One region of the Caloramator sp. E03 genome, then DNA from elsewhere that is predicted to be linked to it. Evidence: riboswitches for the same ligand, from Rfam matches in the RefSeq annotation. Region 1 holds a riboswitch; each other region holds the start of a gene.

Region 1 (4,174 bases):
ACGCTAAGTATAGCTGCCTGAAGAGTATCAAGCCTTGAATTATAGCCTATGTAATCATAGTGATATTTTTTAGATGCCCCATGAACCCTATAGCTTTTTGCAAGTTTTGCAAGGCTCTCATCATTAGTAATAATCATTCCCCCATCACCATATCCTCCAAGGGTTTTGGTTGGGAAAAATGAAAATATACCAAAGTCCCCTATTGTTCCTGCATGCCTATATGTATTACCATTGCCCTTCCATCTCATTCCAAAGGCCTCTGCAGCATCCTCAAGTACTCTAAGGTTATACTTTTTAGCAATTTCCATTATTCTATCCATATTTGCCATCTGATCAAATAGATGTATAGGAAGTATACCAACAGTATTATTATTTATTTTTTCCTCTATCATATCTGTATTAATCTCAAAGGTATCCTCATCAATATCAACAAATACAACTTTACCACGATTTCTTAATACACAAGAAGCTGAAGCTAAAAATGTAAAGGGTGATGTTATAACTTCTTTTCCATCTTTAAAACCTAAAATATCCGCAGCAATGGTTAGAGCATCAGTTCCAGATGCAACACCTATTGCATACTCTGCCCCTGTATAATCTTTTATTTCCTCTTCAAATTCTAAAACCTTACCTCCAAGTATAAAATCACCTTTGGAAACTACTGACTGTATTGCATCATTAAATTCACTTTTTCTATTATTATATTCCCTAACCGATGTATAAAAAGGAACCTTCATCTATATATCCTCCTTAATAATTATTATACTGTTAATTATACTACTTTTTTTATTTGTTTTTCAGTTTTAACACAATATTCTTAAATCATTAATAATTATTTTATAAATATATCTTCATACAACATGATCTTCCATATACATTACATCATCTTTATTTTAAAACTTAATTTTTAATTTAATTTTTTATCTGATTTTAAACAAAAAATCCTTCAATGCATATTATAATATTGTATCTTAAATTAATAGGAGGTTAAAAATGAACATTTCCCCTCTCCCTGGAATGCTTTGTAATTATGATTTATTTCAAAAATCCCTTATGCTTATTAAGGAAGCTGTTCAGGACGAAAGAAAAGATGAACTTTTTTACGATTATTTAATAAGCGTTGCTCCAAACCAAGAAGCAAAACAGATTATCGAATCTATAAGAAACGATGAAAGAAGGCATAATCAAATATTTAGAGCAATTTATAAAAACTTTACTGGTCAGGACATTCAATCAGTTGATGAGCCTTTCGAAAAACCATCCTCTTATCTTGATGGTCTTAAAATGGCCCTAAAGGGCGAACTATCTGCTGTTGTTAAGTACAGACAGATTAAAGAAGGCCTTCCTCTTGGGTGTTATCAAGATCAGGTATTTAATATTATAACCGATGAACTTAGACACAGCTCATTTTATAATTATCTTATAACTTTTGCAAAATAATATGTTCTCTTTTTAAATTTTATATTTTATAATGTTAATAGAATTGAATATTAAGCAATTACTAGGGGAGCATTTGCTGAGAAGGCTGCAAAGCCTGACCCTTTGAACCTGTTTGGGTAATGCCTGCGTAGGGAAGTAATTGCATCTATTGATATATTTAAGTATATAAAAGATGCAATTATTTGCATCTTTTTTTGTTATTTAAAAATAAAGGAGGAATATTATGAAAAACGTATTAACAATTGCAGGATCTGATTCCTGTGGAGGAGCTGGAATTCAAGCTGACATCAAAACCTTTAGTACTCTTGGTACTTATGCCATGAGCGTTATAACTGCTGTAACTGCTCAGAATACAAAGGGAGTTTTGAGTGTTGTCGAACTTGATACTGAAATTATAAAAAAGCAAATCGACTGCCTCTTTGAAGATATCGAAATTCATGCATTAAAAATAGGTATGGTATCGAGTATAGATATTATCGAAACAATAGCTAATCGTATTAAATATTATAAATTTAAAAATGTTGTATTAGATCCAGTTATGGTATCTAAAAGTGGTTATCACCTTCTAAGAGATGAATCAAAGGATGCACTTATTAAAAACCTTTTTCCACTATCACTTATTGTAACACCAAACCTTTTCGAAGCTGAAGTTATTACTGGAGATAAAATAGAAACCATTGATCAAATGGAAAATGCAGCAAGAAAGATATATAACCTTGGTGCCAAAAACGTAGTTGTAAAAGGCGGTCATTTAACTGGTGATGCAATAGATGTATTCTTTGACGGAAAGGATTTTATACACATCAAAGGAAAGAGAATTAATACTAAAAATACCCATGGTACAGGATGTACATTTTCATCTGCAATTGCCGCATATATCGCAAATAGCTACTGCGTATATGATGCTGTAAAAAATGCAAAGGAATACATAAACGGCGCAATAGAAAATTCCATAGAACTCGGACATGGAGTTGGTCCTGTTAATCATTTTTATAGTTTATATAAAAAGGCAGGAATAACAAATAAATAGATATAATAGTTTTACCACTGCCTTATATGCTTATATGTTTATTACAACATTTATATATAATGCTAAGCCTATATATAAATTTTAAGTTGGGAGGAAATAAAAATGTTAAAATCAATTGCTAATGTTTTAAAAAAAGTTCGTGAAAATACCCCTCTTGTTCAATGCATAACAAATTACGTTACAATCAATGATTGTGCAAATATTCTCCTTTGTTTTGGTGCTTCTCCTGCAATGTGTGAATCTAAGTATGAAGTCGAAGAATTTGTAAATCTCATCTCTGCACTTTATATAAATCTTGGAACATTAACCGCGGAGCAGGAAGAAGCATCTATAATTGCAGTAAAAAAAGCAAAAGAATTAAATAAACCTGTTGTACTTGATCCTGTTGCCTGTGGAGCAATAAGCAGAAAAATGGATATAGCAAGGAAACTTCTCCAATATGGAAATATTTCTGTAATAAAAGGGAACATAGGAGAAATAAAATCCCTTGCAGGGTTCTCTGGAAAAGTAAGAGGAGTTGATTCAATAGACGATGGCGAAGATGCAATAGAAGCCTGTATATCTCTTGCAAATCAGTATAATACTGTTGTTGCAGCTACAGGTAAAAGGGATATTATAACAGATGGAAAAAGGACATGTCTTATTTACAACGGCACACCAATATTAACATTAATCACTGGAGCAGGCTGCATGGTTGGTGCCTTAACTGCTGCCACTTCTATATGTAATGATAGGTTTACATCAACAGCAGCTTCAATACTTGCTATGAACCTTGCGGGAGAAATGACACAAAATTCAATGGAAAAAGTTTTGCCTGGAACATTTAAAGTAAAACTATTTGACTTTATATATAACCTTACTGAAGATGATATATTGAATGGAGGTAAAATAGAATGCCTATAGATTATTCTCTTTACCTTGTAACCGATAGAAAAATATTAAATGGGAAGGATATCTTTAAAGCCGTTGAAGAAGCTATAAAAGGAGGAGTTACTATAGTTCAGCTCCGCGAAAAAGATATATCAAGCCTTGAATTTTATAATATAGCAATTAAAATGAAAAAGCTTACAAGTTATTATAATATTCCTCTTATAATAAATGATAGGCTTGACATTGCTCTATCCGTTGATGCTGACGGACTTCATATAGGGCAGGAAGATTTACCCCTTAAAGTTGCAAGAAAATTAATTGGCGATAAAATATTGGGGTATTCTGTCAGTAGCATTGAAGAAGCAATATATGGAGAAGAAAGCGGAGCTGATTACCTTGGTGCAGGTCCCGTGTATCCAACTTTAAGCAAAGCTGATGCTAAAGCTCCTATTGGAGTAGAAACACTTAAAAAGATAAAAGATAGTGTTTCGATTCCCGTTGTTGGAATCGGCGGAATAGGAATTTCAAATATAGAAGAAGTTAAAAAAACAAATATAGATGGTATCTCTTTAATATCTTCAATATTGGGAAGCAGCTCCATTGAAGAGGCTTCCAGAAAGTTAATAAGCCTTTGGAGAAAATAGAATTTTCCAATATCGAACCTTTTCTATAAAATTGCATAATATAATCTTGTACTAATCTTTTTGAGGTATAACATGGATTTTATTTCTGTTTTTCTTTTTGCAGTCTCTACAAGCACCGATAATTTTATTATTGGATTAAGTTATGGGATTTTAAAAATCAAAATCAATATAATGAGCAATTTAATTATAG
Region 2 (4,174 bases), 1.4 Mb from region 1:
CTGTAATTATTAATGGTACTCATGTTCCAGGTCTTGCAGGAGGAATATGCCAAGTTACAACTACAGTTTATAATGCAGCACTTCTTGCAAACTTTCCAATTTTAGAAAGAAGACCTCACCAATTAAGAGTAGGATATGTTCCGGCAGGAAGAGATGCTACTATTTCTGGCGATGTAATAGATATGAAATTTAAAAATACAAACAAGTACCCTATATATATAAAATCTACTGTAAATGGTGGAAGTATTACTGTAACTATTTATGGTGCAAATGAACATCCGGGACAAACTGTACAGATTACATCTGAGATATTAGAAAAAATACCTGCTGAAACAGAATATGTAAATGATCCTACATTAGTAAAAGGACAAACAATAGTTGAGGAAAAGCCAACTGATGGAATGAAGTCTATAACTTATAGAAAAGTATATCAAAATGGTAAATTAGTAAAAAGTGAGATAATTTCAAAGGACTACTATAAGCCAGGGAAGGGAAAGGTTAGAGTTGGTACAAAAGAAGTTTCAAATTCACAAGATGTTCAAACTAATAGTCAAATAAATAATTCAACCCCATAAGGAGCCTTAAAAGCTCCTTATTGTTTTAAACAATTTATTAGGAAAAGTTTTAGTTTTATAGGCTGGATATGAAATGGTATAGACAAAAAAAAGAAATGATGATAAAATAATCTTGTATTTGCGGGTGTGGCGGAACTGGCAGACGCACTAGATTCAGGTTCTAGCGGGAAACCGTGGGGGTTCAAATCCCTTCACCCGCACCATGTTCAGGGTTTAGACTCAAAGGAGTTTAAACTCTATTTTTATATTTTTTAAGGGGGCATCCCAATGTATTTTTATATAATAAATTATAATTTTAATGAAGAACAGCTGTGTAAATTAGAGATGAAATATTTATTCGACTTAATTCCAAAAAGAAAGTATTTTTTAAGTGAAAAGTATGTTGATGTAAATAGAAGCCCATTTATAAAAGCATCTTTACAAATAATTGCAAAAGCTCAGTCAATTGAGAAGTTAATTAGTATTATCATTGAAAAAAAGATTTCATATAAAAATTTTAAGATTAAATATATAAATATTGAAGGAAAGATGGATTTTGAATTAAAGCATAAGATAGAAGATGCTATTGGGAATGCTATCTTTGGAGATGCTAAAATACATGATCCTGATATAATACTTGGGATAATATATTATGAAGATTACTGGATTCTTGGGGAATATAATAAAAATGAAGGTATTTGGGATATCCATAATAAAAAACCCTGCTATTATTGTAATGCGCTTCCAACAAGGATTTCGAGGGCCGTTGTTAATATAGCCGTTGGTAATGATATGACATTAAAACTTGTTGATCCATGCTGTGGCATAGGAACTGTTGTAATTGAAGCATTGTCAATGGGATTAAATATTGAAGGATATGATATAAACCCAAAGGTAATTGAAGGTGCAAGACGAAATTTAAGATATTTTGGGTATGATGATGTGCTTGAAGTATCAGATATTAAGGATATACGAAAACAATATGATGTTTCAATAATAGATATTCCTTATGGAGTTTTATCAATTACATCAGAGCTTGAACAAATATCAATATTAAAAAATGCAAGGCGAATTTCAAGTAAAATGGTTTTGATAAGTTTAAATCAAATGGATAGAGAAATAAAAGATTCAGGTTTTACTGTAATTGATAGATGTGAAATAATAAAAAGAGACTTTAAACGATATGTAACTGTTTGTATATAACTACCAAAAGAAACACCCATAAATCTGATAATAAAAATATACTTGTTATAGATTTATGGGTGTTATATTAACTTTTTTATTACTTCTTCTATTTAATTATAACATTTGCGATCTTATTTTTATTACAGCATTTTTAAATTGAGGTATTAATGATATAACAAAGCATATTCCAACTTCCGTTCCGACTATAGTTCCATTTACTATAAGAGAATATATTATTGGGTTCATGCCTTCAGGTGCATAATTTGCAAAGAAAAATACTCCTGATAAAAAATGGAAAAATATTCTTCCAAATCCTCCTGCAATAACCCCTATGCTAAAGTTGCTTTTAAAGTATCCAGCAAGTCCAAGGGCACCAAATGCTAAAGGATAATCTAAAAGAACCTGAACCCAATGAACTATGAAAGGATCTTGGATAAGCTGAAGTATTCCATAAACCATTCCTGCAAGTATCCCTTCCGCTGGACCATAAATATAGGCAAATAGCATTAAAGGAATCATGCTTCCAGGGGTTATTGAACCTCCTTGAGGCCAATGATAAAACCTTATATAGGATAATACAAATGATGCAGCAATACATAAACTTGCATGAGTTAATTTCTTTGTTGAAAATGTACTTTTATTAAGGGATTTTTTAATTAAAAAAGATGCTGCAATTAAGGCAATAATAAATGCCCAGGACTGAATTTTTATACTTGAAAAGTCTTTAAAGATGTTTGTAATTAATGACATAAAAAATCCTCCTTTTACACCGTAAAACAGGAGGAGAACTATAATGCTTCCCTTCGCTGGAATTACCCAGTTCAGGTTCAGAGGGTCGAAGGAGTGACCTTCCTCTCAGCTTAACGCTCCCCTAGCATACGGCGAATCTATTTATATTTTATACTAATTATAATATAAAAAATTCAAGTAAAAATCAATAAAATAAAACAAAAATTTGTATAAAACAAAATATCTATGTTATTATATTCTTGGCATATTTTATTAATTAATGCTTGGAGGATGATTAAATGGTTGTGAAATATAAAATGATAGCACTCGATATGGATGGTACTTTATTAAATGATAAAAAAGAAGTTTCACAGGAAAACAAGATAGCTATAAAAAAAGCCTCTGAATTAGGAGTTAAAATAGTCGTTTGTACTGGTAGAATATTCACATCAGCAAGATTTTATGCTTCTCTTATTGGAACAGCGGCACCAATTGTTGCATCAAATGGTGCATATATAAGGGAGAAGGATGAAAATAGAATAATATATAAAAAAGCTATTAATAAAGAAATCCTACCTAAACTTATTAGTGTTATAGAGAGCTTTGGGCTTACACTTCATCTGTATACTAATCAAAGGATATATACTAAAGAATTAGTAAACCTTGCACTTAACTATGTGAGATGGAATGAAGTAGTTTCAGAAGGTGAAAAGGTTGAAGTAAAGGTAGTTAAAGACTTTGAAGATGTTATAAACAGTGAAGAAATATTAAAAGTAGCTTTGGTTTGTGATGATATTGAGCTTTTAAACAAGTTGAGAAGTAAAATTAGTAAAGAATTTGATGTTTCAATTGTATCTTCCAATTTAAATAATATTGAAATTATGGCACAGGGCATATCGAAAGGGAATGCCGTTAAGATACTTGCTGATTACTTTGGCTATAAACGTGAAGAAGTAATATGTGTAGGCGACAGCGAGAATGATATTAGTATGATAGAGTATGCTGGTTTAGGTGTTGCAATGGGAAACGGAATTGACTATGTGAAAAGTATTGCAGATTATATTACAGATACAAATGAGAGAGATGGAGTTGCAAAGGTTATAAATAAATTTATATTAAATGAATAATAAAAATAGGGGGCCAAATAACTATTGGCCTCCTTTTATATAAAAAATTTAAAATAAAGGTAAATAATTCGATTTTTATGTAAAATATTCAATGTTAGAATTAGGAAAATATTTATATATCATATTAGTTATACCAGATTTAAGTTTTTCGGATATATCCTTTGGATAGATGTATTTATAAATTCCATAGGGTCCCCATTTCTTTATTCTATTTTCTTCTTCCATATTAAGTTTAGTATTAGGAAACCTTTGAAGTATAACATTTTTAGCTTTTGCAGTGAATCTATATTGTATAAGTTCAAAACTTAAAGGAGACAAATCAGTATTTGGTATCTTATCTTTAAGTGTTTTAAAGAGCTTATCATATTCTTCTTCCCAATTTTCGTAATACATTATAGGGGCAATTATAAAGCCTAAAGGGTAACCCGCATTGTATATTAAAGAGGAGGCTTTTATTCTATCTTCTATAGTATCAGTATTATGTTCAAAATTTTTAATAATAAACTTTGAGTTTATGCTAAATCGTATTTTTGTATGATTGTTATGATTAATATTCAGAAGGTTATCTATATTGGAATA
Region 3 (4,174 bases), 230 kb from region 1:
CAAGATTACCAAGAATATTGATTAATGGCTGTATTTATCATGTTTATCAAAGAGGGAATAATAAAGAATTTATATTTAAAAACGACAAACACAAAGCATTTTTAATAAAACAATTGAAAGAATATAATAAAAGATTTGACTATAAAGTATTAGGATATGTTATTATGGACAATCATTATCATTTAATTATTAGAACTAACAATGATTACATTGATAAGATTATGTTTAATATAAACAGTGTTGTGGCAAAATTCATAAATAGAGAACTTCAGCGAACTGGACATGTTTATGAAAGCAGATATGGATGTGAAGTTGTAGATAATGATCCATATCTTATATGGCTTCTGCGATATGTGCATAGAAATCCTGTAAGGGCAGGAATTTGTGAAAAAGTAACAGATTACAGATGGAGTAGCAATATTTTTTATCAGCGCAATATAAATAGTTTTGTTGACATAAACTTTATATTAAATATTTTGTCTTCAAATAGGTTTGAAGCTATAAAAAAATATTTAAACCTCATGGATATATCAGGGTGTGACAATGATAAAATAAAGGATTTTGATTTTATAAAGTCAGCTTTTAGATTAGATGATGTCAATAAGAATACAAATTCTAATAAGGTTGATGATTTTCAAAGATTAACCTTAAATGATATTTTTAATTCAATTAATATTCCTGAAGATATAAGAGAACTTATTTTAAAGGGAAGCAGGGGAAAATCACTAATTCCATATAAAATAGAATTTATTAAGCTAGCACTTTATAATAAATATTCCCTATATGAAATAGGGAATTTTCTAAATACTTCTGCAGATGCTTTAAGGAAATTTCGCAACTATCATAAAATCAATGTTGAATAATAAAAAGTTTTCTCCATTCTCCGGTGCCTGGCACCAATTTAAAAGGCACCAATTTATTTTACATTTTTGACAGGGCAAAGTTTTCCGCACATAGTGCAGTATTTATTATCATCCTTTTTGTATTCTCTCATTTTCTTTTCATCTATGCCCCATTTGAACATTTCTTCCCAATCCATGTTTTTCCTTGCAGTACTCATTTTATAATCTCTTTCAAGAGGTTTTTTAAACCCTTTTGCAATATTTGCAGAATGAGCAGCAAGTTTAAATGCTATTATTCCTTCTTTAACATCATTAATGCTTGGAAGGCGAAGGTGCTCTGCAGGAGTTAAATAGCAAAGGAAATCAGCTCCGTTTAACGCTGCAATTAATGCTCCCATTGCACCTGATATGTGGTCATATCCTGCTCCTATATCAGTTGTTAAAGGTCCTAAAACATAGAAAGGAGCATCTTTGCAGAGTTTCTTTTCAAGAACCATATTTGCTGCAATTTCATTTGCCCTCATGTGCCCAGGGCCTTCTATCATTACCTGTACTCCCTCATCCCATGCCCTTTTGGTGAGTTCTCCTAAGTTTATTAGCTCTTCGATTTGAAGGGCATCAGTAGAATCGAAAACACATCCAGGTCTTAGGGAGTCCCCAAGGCTTAGAGTAACATCATGTTTTTTACATATTTTTAATATTTCATCATAGTATTCATAAAAAGGATTCTCCCTATCGTTTTTCATCATCCAGTTATATATCATCCCTCCGCCGCGGGATACAATCTTCATAATCCTATTATTATTCTTAAACCTTTCAATTGCTTTTCTGTTTATTCCTGCATGAAGGGTAAAAAAGTCAACGCCCTCTTCTGCCTGCATTTCAATAAGCTCAAGTATTTGCTTTACATCAACCTTTGTAAAATCATCATGTAAAATTGCAGTATCATACACAGGAACTGTACCTACTATAAAATCATAATTTTTTAAAAGCATTTTTCTAAACTCTTTTGAATTCTTCCCACTTGAAAGATCCATAACCGATTCAACATTAAATTCCCTGCAGAGCTCAAGCTTTTTTATTTCTTCATCAAAGTTTCCACATTCGCTTGAAACACCTATATTTACATTTATCTTAACAAGGCATCCTTTACCTATTGCATAGTATTTTTCACGTTTTCTGTTTTTGTTTGCTGGAATAACTATTTTTCCATTTGAAATATTATCTAAAAACTCATCTTTATTTATTTCTTCATGCAAAAATGCCTTTCCCATCTCCTGAGTAAATATTTTTTCTTTTGCATATTCAAGCTGTGTTTTATTCATATTATAAACCTCCATTATCTTTTATTTCTATTTTAAAGTTATTTTAATTGTTTTGTGGCATCCTCTCCTTTTTATTTAACATAATCAGCGATACAAGTGGTGACTTCGTAGAGTTGGGGGTAGTTCACAAAATAATACACTATCCATTGCAGGATAGTGTTAAATAAAAAAGCACTACCCAGCTAAAATAGAGTAGTGCAAATAATCCCCACACTTTCCTACGCTGGCATTAACCAGATCAGGTTCAAAGGGTCAAAGGTTTTATAGGACCTTACTCTCAGATGGCCTTTTCCATCTCCCCCAGTGATTATATTAACTTTTAATTTAATTATAACCAGATTTATAATTTGCTGTCAAACGGATTTTACTTCAATTGATTTTTACTTTACGTTTTTTATTTAAAGACTTACTTATTAAAGAAGCCTTTTTATAGCATCGTAAAACCTTATCAAATTATCCGATATTATATATTATTTTTCCTTGATTTAATATTAATTTTATTTACAACATAACATATCCCTGCTGGCTCTAATATTTTTGCACCGCGTTTATAGCCTTGTCAAAACCCATATTAGTTTTTTGCGGTGCTTACCTATGCTTAATATCAATAATAACTTTTCTCCATTCTCCGGTACCTGGCACCTATATATTTACACTCCTTAAATTTTAGGCTATAATCAATAAGTTCGCCTAAAATTTTTTAGGGAGGTTTTATTATGTCATCGAAAGATCATCCTGATTATAATGAAGAATTAAACAGGCTTGAATTTACTTTAGGGTATGTTGAAAAAAGTCTTGAAAATGCAATAAAAGAGAAAGACAGACTTGATGTCGAAGTTTCAAAAAGCAAAAAAGGGCTACATGGTGATAGCAGCCAAGGATATATAGATTTAATGATAAATACTATGTTTCATGATAGGATACAGATAAAACTTAAAAATTTGATAGCGGCAAGAAAAAAGCCTTATTTTGCAAGAATTGATTTTAAAGAAGAGGGAGCTAGTGAAAAAGAAAAAATTTATATTGGGAAGATGTCTTTAATGAGGGAGGAAGATCAAAAACTCATTATAGTAGACTGGCGTGCTCCTATTTCAAATCTTTATTATGAAGAGAGAATTGGAGATGCATCCTATAGTTGTCCTGAGGGTAGAATAAAAGGAAAGCTATCTTTAAAAAGACAGTTTTCTATTGAAGATGGGAAACTAAATAATATATTTGATATAGATATTACTACAAACGATGAGTTTTTACAATCATATCTGGGAGCTAATGCAGATAATAGGTTAAAGGACATTGTATCTACAATACAAGTTGAACAAAACAAAGTTATAAGGGCAGATATGTGGAAACCCATTATAGTACAAGGAGCTGCTGGAAGTGGGAAAACTACTATAGCACTTCATAGAATTGCTTATCTTATATATACATTTGAAAAATCTTTTTACCCTGAAAACTTTATGATTCTTGCACCTACGAGATTTTTCCTAAACTATATATCTGAAGTTCTTCCAGAGCTTGGAGTTGATAAGGTAAAACAGACTACATTTTTGGATTTTGCAGTTGAGATGATAGGCTCAAAATTAAAAATACAAGATGAAAATGAAAAGCTTATAAGGTTTGTTAACAATAATAATACTTATGAAGAGATAAAATTAAATAATTTTATTAGAAAAGAATCTGAGTTTAAAGCATCAATTGAATTTAAAAATGTAATCGACAGGTTAATAATGAAAATTGAAAAGGAATTCTTACCAAAAGCAGATTTTAAAGTTGGGAATTATGTTATATATAAATATGAAGAGATACAAAGCCTTTTCTTAAATGAATATAAAAATATTGCGATGCATAAAAGGATACTTGAGATAAAAAAACACTTATCAAATAGGCTGAAAAAGAAGAAAGAAGCAATAAAGGCATCTTTCCAATTAGAGTGTGACAGGAAAGTTGCAGCAGTTAAGCTTGAAATGGAAGATGGTGAGGATAGAAGAAAAATTCTCTCTGAAATAA
Region 4 (4,174 bases), 450 kb from region 1:
CTTTTGGCTGTTTCCGTTCTGTATTTTGTAGCTCCTGCACCAACAGGATCAAGTATAATTGGGATATTAAGTTCATTTGCCCTCTTACCAGCTTCAATCATAGATTCAACAGTTCTTTTGTTTAATGTTCCAATATTTAATACAAGAGAGGATGCAATGGATACCATCTCTTTAACTTCATTTATATCATCTGCCATAACCGGCGATGCTCCAATTGCAAGGATAATATTAGCGCAGTCATTTACAGTTACATAATTTGTTATATTATGTATTAGAGGATTTTTTTCTCTTAAGCTGCATAATAATTCTCCAATTTTTTTACAAGTTTCCATTTGTTAATCCACCTCCAGGTTATTGTATAAATAATGCTTGTAGTTATCATTGCAGGAACTGTTGCTCCAAATAATAAATCCTGTTTAATGAAACTGTAATATGAAGCAACACCTATTGCCCATACTATAAATGCTCCTAAGTTAATAAGAACATCGTTCTTAATTTTGTTGTTTTTCTTTATAATAAAATAGTCAGTTATAAGAATTGCAAACAAAGGTGCAAACACTGAACCTATTGCATATAAAAAGCTTTCATAGTTTTCAATTGGAAAAACTGCAGCGATTACAGTTCCAATTACCGTCATTAGTATTCCTATATTTTTTTCACTTTGTTTTGGCATTATATTTAAAAAGGAAACCCCAGCTGAGTAAACATCAAGAAAAGTAGTTGTAACTGTTGAAAGCACAACTATGCCAAGTGCAGTTATTCCAAGATTTGCAGCAAGCATCATAGCTGAAGGGTCTGGGTTGTTTGAAACTATAGCTGCACCAAGTCCAATAATATACATCCATGAACTTCCTAAAAAGTATCCTAAAAAGCTTCCTAAAGCTCCTTCTTTTTCACTCTTTGCAAATCTTGTATAGTCTGCAATAAGAGGAAGCCAAGACAGAGGCATAATTACATTAAGTTCAAGAGCCCCGCCAACAGATATGCTGCCGCTTCCTGCTCTATCAAACAAAGTTTTATCTTTAAATATTACAGTACCTAAAACAATCGTCAGTACAAAGAGCAAAAATACAGCAATACTGTTCAGCTTTTTCATACCATCCTTCCCATACCAAATCCAAAGTGCAACAAGTACTCCAACTAAAACAATGCTTAACAAAACATTGTCAAAACTCCATAAACTCTTTGCTATAAGGTTTATTGAATCTGCTGCAGATTTTATCATAACCGCTGTCCAGCCTATAAGCTGAAGAACGTTTAAAATTGAGAATAAATATACTCCGTATTTCCCAAAGGATATATTTGTTGAAGTTATTGCTGGAACCTTTTCTCTTGTTCCAATTACTCCTCCCAAAACAAGCACAAAGGTTCCAATCAAATGCCCAGCTAAAATTACAATAACACCGGTTTTAAAGCCAAGAGGTGCAATCAAACCTCCAGTTAATATTTCAGCAATTGAAACTGCCGCTCCAAACCATAAAAGTAAAAATGTCCAAAAGCCAAGCTTTTCGTTATCTTTAGTCATTTAAAATTCCTCCTGCTTTATATAATGAATAAAAATGATTAGTGGGTCCAACTCCATGCCCTATATCAAGGGAATGTTTTATAGCTGTTGTTATGTATTCCTTTGCTCTTTTTACAGCATCTTTAATTTCAAATCCAAGGGCTAAATTAGCCGTTATTGCAGATGATAATGTACAACCTGTTCCATGTGTATTTTTTGTATTAATTCTCTCTGTGCTGTAATGAACAATATTTTCACCATCAAATAAAACATCAACCGCTTCTCCTTTAATATGCCCTCCCTTTAAAAGAACACTTTTGCATCCAAGTTTATATATTTCTTTTGCAGCTTCTTCCATTTCACTTACTGTCTCGATTTTTATATTTTCATTCTTTACTTCATTAAGTATTTCTTCAGCTTCAGGAATATTTGGAGTAATAATTGATGATAGGGGAATAAGCCTATTTATAAGTGCAGTTTTTGACTCAGGTTTTAAAAGAGAGTACCCGCTTTTTGAAATCATAACCGGATCTAAAACAACATTCTCAGGATTATACTGACTTATCTTTTCACTTATTGCTTCAATCGTTGAAATCTTTGAAACCATGCCTATTTTAACCACATCAACCTTAATATCAGTAAAAATTGCATCAATCTGGGCTTTAATAATTTCCTCATCAATATCCTGCACTGCAAAAACGCCCTGTGTATTTTGTGCTGTTACTGCTGTAATCACGCTCATTCCTTATACTCCATTTGCACTGAATGTTTTTAAATCTGCCTGTATTCCTGCACCACCACAGCTGTCTGATCCTGCAATTGTTAATGCCTTTTTCATATTTTTCCTCCTTCTTAATACAAAAAAACACAAACCCATAGGATTTGTGTTTAAATCAAAAATTTACAAACATCTTCCTACGCTGGAATTATCCAGTTCAGGTTCATAGGGTCAAAGAATTATGGTTCTTACTCTCAGCCGGCCTATCCAGCTCCCCCGTGTTTTGCTTATTAATTTTTATAAATTAATCATAACACAACCAATTATATTTTGCAAAAAAATTTATAATTATACTTTTTTAAAATTATAGAATATAATATTGTAATTTGCATCAATATTTAATTAAAAAACTTCCGTTGAAAATAAGAATGATTTATGTTATTATGTAATTGAGAATGAATTTCATTACGAGGTGATGTGTATGTGTATATGTGATTTAGAACCTTTGAAGAAGGTATATATATGTGATATAAAAGGAAATGAATTGCTTGTAAAAAGACTTCTTGCTCTTGGTGCAACTTATGGTACCGAAGTTTATGTTAAAAATTATGCTCCTCTTGGTGATCCGATAATAATTAATCTAAGAGGCTTTGATCTTGCAATAAGAAAGAAGGATGCAAAGAATATATACGTAAAGGAGGCGTAATATGATAACGGCTGCACTTATTGGTAACCCAAATGTGGGAAAAACAACTCTTTTTAACCTTCTAACGGGTTCAAATCAATATGTTGGTAACTGGCCAGGAGTTACCGTTGAAAAAAAAGAAGGTTACATGGAAAACTCAATAAAAATAGTGGATTTGCCTGGAATCTATGCAATGGATACCTTCTCTAATGAAGAGAAAATATCTAAGGAGTTTCTTTTAAAAGAAAAGGTTGATGTGATTATAAACATAGTTGATGCATCAAATTTAAGTAGAAACCTATATCTTACAATGCAGCTTAAACAATTTAAAAAACCAATAATACTTGTATTAAATATGTTAGATGCCGCAGAAAATAAAGGCATTAAAATAAACTTTGATTTATTAGCAAAAGAAATCAATTGTACTATAGTTCCAATTATAGCATCAAAGAAAATAGGAATTGATAATCTTAAGGTACTGCTTATGAGCGGTAATTTTTTAAAAAGCATAGATGATAATGATTATCATTTTTCATCAGAAAAGGAGATTTATGACTATATAGATTCAATACTTAAAAAATCAATATCTTTTAATAGGAACAATACAAAAACAATCTCAGAAAAAATTGATAAAATAATACTTAATAAATTTTTAGCTTACCCAATATTTTTAGGATTTCTGTACTTAATATTTAAATTAACTTTCAGCTGGGTAGGCCAACCTCTTGCAGATCTTTTAGATTTATTTCTAAACGATTATCTTGTCCCATTCATTGAAAACCTATTAAAAAGCAGTAGCCCTTATTTTAAATCTCTAATAATAGATGGAATAGTTGGAGGAGTCGGTTCTGTTGTAGTATTCCTTCCTGTTATACTTTCACTATTTCTTGGTATATCTTTTTTAGAGGACTGTGGATATATGGCAAGAGCGGCATTAATAATGGATAAACTTATGAGGAAAATGGGTCTTTCTGGTAAAGCATTTATACCTTTGATAGTTGGATTTGGTTGCAGCGTACCTGGAATAATGTCCTCAAGAACCTTAGAAAGTGAAAAGGACAGAAAACTCACTGCATTATTAGTACCTCTTATGTCTTGTAACGCAAGGCTTCCTGTTTACGCACTATTTGCTTCAGTATTTTTCCCAAACAATCAAACTGCAGTAGTATTTTCGCTATATATCATAGGAATAGTTCTTGCATTTGTTATTGGAATTATTTTCAAGAATACAATATTTAAAAAAGACGAAGAGCCTTTTATAATAGAG

What was found. Region 1 has a riboswitch for thiamine pyrophosphate ahead of thiD (bifunctional hydroxymethylpyrimidine kinase/phosphomethylpyrimidine kinase). Riboswitches for the same ligand answer to the same signal wherever they lie in the genome.
Region 2: it holds a riboswitch for thiamine pyrophosphate, as region 1 does, so the genes downstream of both, thiT (energy-coupled thiamine transporter ThiT) here and thiD (bifunctional hydroxymethylpyrimidine kinase/phosphomethylpyrimidine kinase) in region 1, are expected to answer to the same signal.
Region 3: it holds a riboswitch for thiamine pyrophosphate, as region 1 does, so the genes downstream of both, thiC (phosphomethylpyrimidine synthase ThiC) here and thiD (bifunctional hydroxymethylpyrimidine kinase/phosphomethylpyrimidine kinase) in region 1, are expected to answer to the same signal.
Region 4: it holds a riboswitch for thiamine pyrophosphate, as region 1 does, so the genes downstream of both, thiD (bifunctional hydroxymethylpyrimidine kinase/phosphomethylpyrimidine kinase) here and thiD (bifunctional hydroxymethylpyrimidine kinase/phosphomethylpyrimidine kinase) in region 1, are expected to answer to the same signal.

What each region holds. Positions count from the first base shown of each region.
Region 1 covers NZ_CP040093.1:1,485,813-1,489,986, forward strand. Annotated here, with positions in the region: gene FDN13_RS07360 (DegT/DnrJ/EryC1/StrS family aminotransferase) at 1-737, opposite strand, end outside; gene FDN13_RS07365 (ferritin family protein) at 994-1,440, shown strand; TPP riboswitch at 1,494-1,591, shown strand; gene thiD (bifunctional hydroxymethylpyrimidine kinase/phosphomethylpyrimidine kinase) at 1,664-2,470, shown strand; gene thiM (hydroxyethylthiazole kinase) at 2,573-3,373, shown strand; gene thiE (thiamine phosphate synthase) at 3,364-3,984, shown strand; gene ytaF (sporulation membrane protein YtaF) at 4,057-4,174, shown strand, end outside.
Region 2 covers NZ_CP040093.1:2,844,888-2,849,061, forward strand. Annotated here, with positions in the region: gene FDN13_RS13500 (VanW family protein) at 1-575, shown strand, start outside; tRNA gene FDN13_RS13505 (tRNA-Leu) at 696-778, shown strand; gene FDN13_RS13510 (TRM11 family SAM-dependent methyltransferase) at 843-1,757, shown strand; gene thiT (energy-coupled thiamine transporter ThiT) at 1,854-2,489, opposite strand; TPP riboswitch at 2,521-2,622, opposite strand; gene FDN13_RS13520 (Cof-type HAD-IIB family hydrolase) at 2,768-3,595, shown strand; gene splB (spore photoproduct lyase) at 3,671-4,174, opposite strand, start outside.
Region 3 covers NZ_CP040093.1:1,256,104-1,260,277, reverse strand. Annotated here, with positions in the region: gene FDN13_RS06265 (transposase) at 1-863, shown strand, start outside; gene thiC (phosphomethylpyrimidine synthase ThiC) at 917-2,167, opposite strand; TPP riboswitch at 2,366-2,479, opposite strand; gene helD (RNA polymerase recycling motor HelD) at 2,884-4,174, shown strand, end outside.
Region 4 covers NZ_CP040093.1:1,040,241-1,044,414, forward strand. Annotated here, with positions in the region: gene thiM (hydroxyethylthiazole kinase) at 1-332, opposite strand, end outside; gene cytX (putative hydroxymethylpyrimidine transporter CytX) at 290-1,525, opposite strand; partial or broken gene thiD (bifunctional hydroxymethylpyrimidine kinase/phosphomethylpyrimidine kinase) at 1,518-2,342, opposite strand; TPP riboswitch at 2,399-2,510, opposite strand; gene FDN13_RS05350 (FeoA family protein) at 2,704-2,928, shown strand; gene feoB (ferrous iron transport protein B) at 2,930-4,174, shown strand, end outside.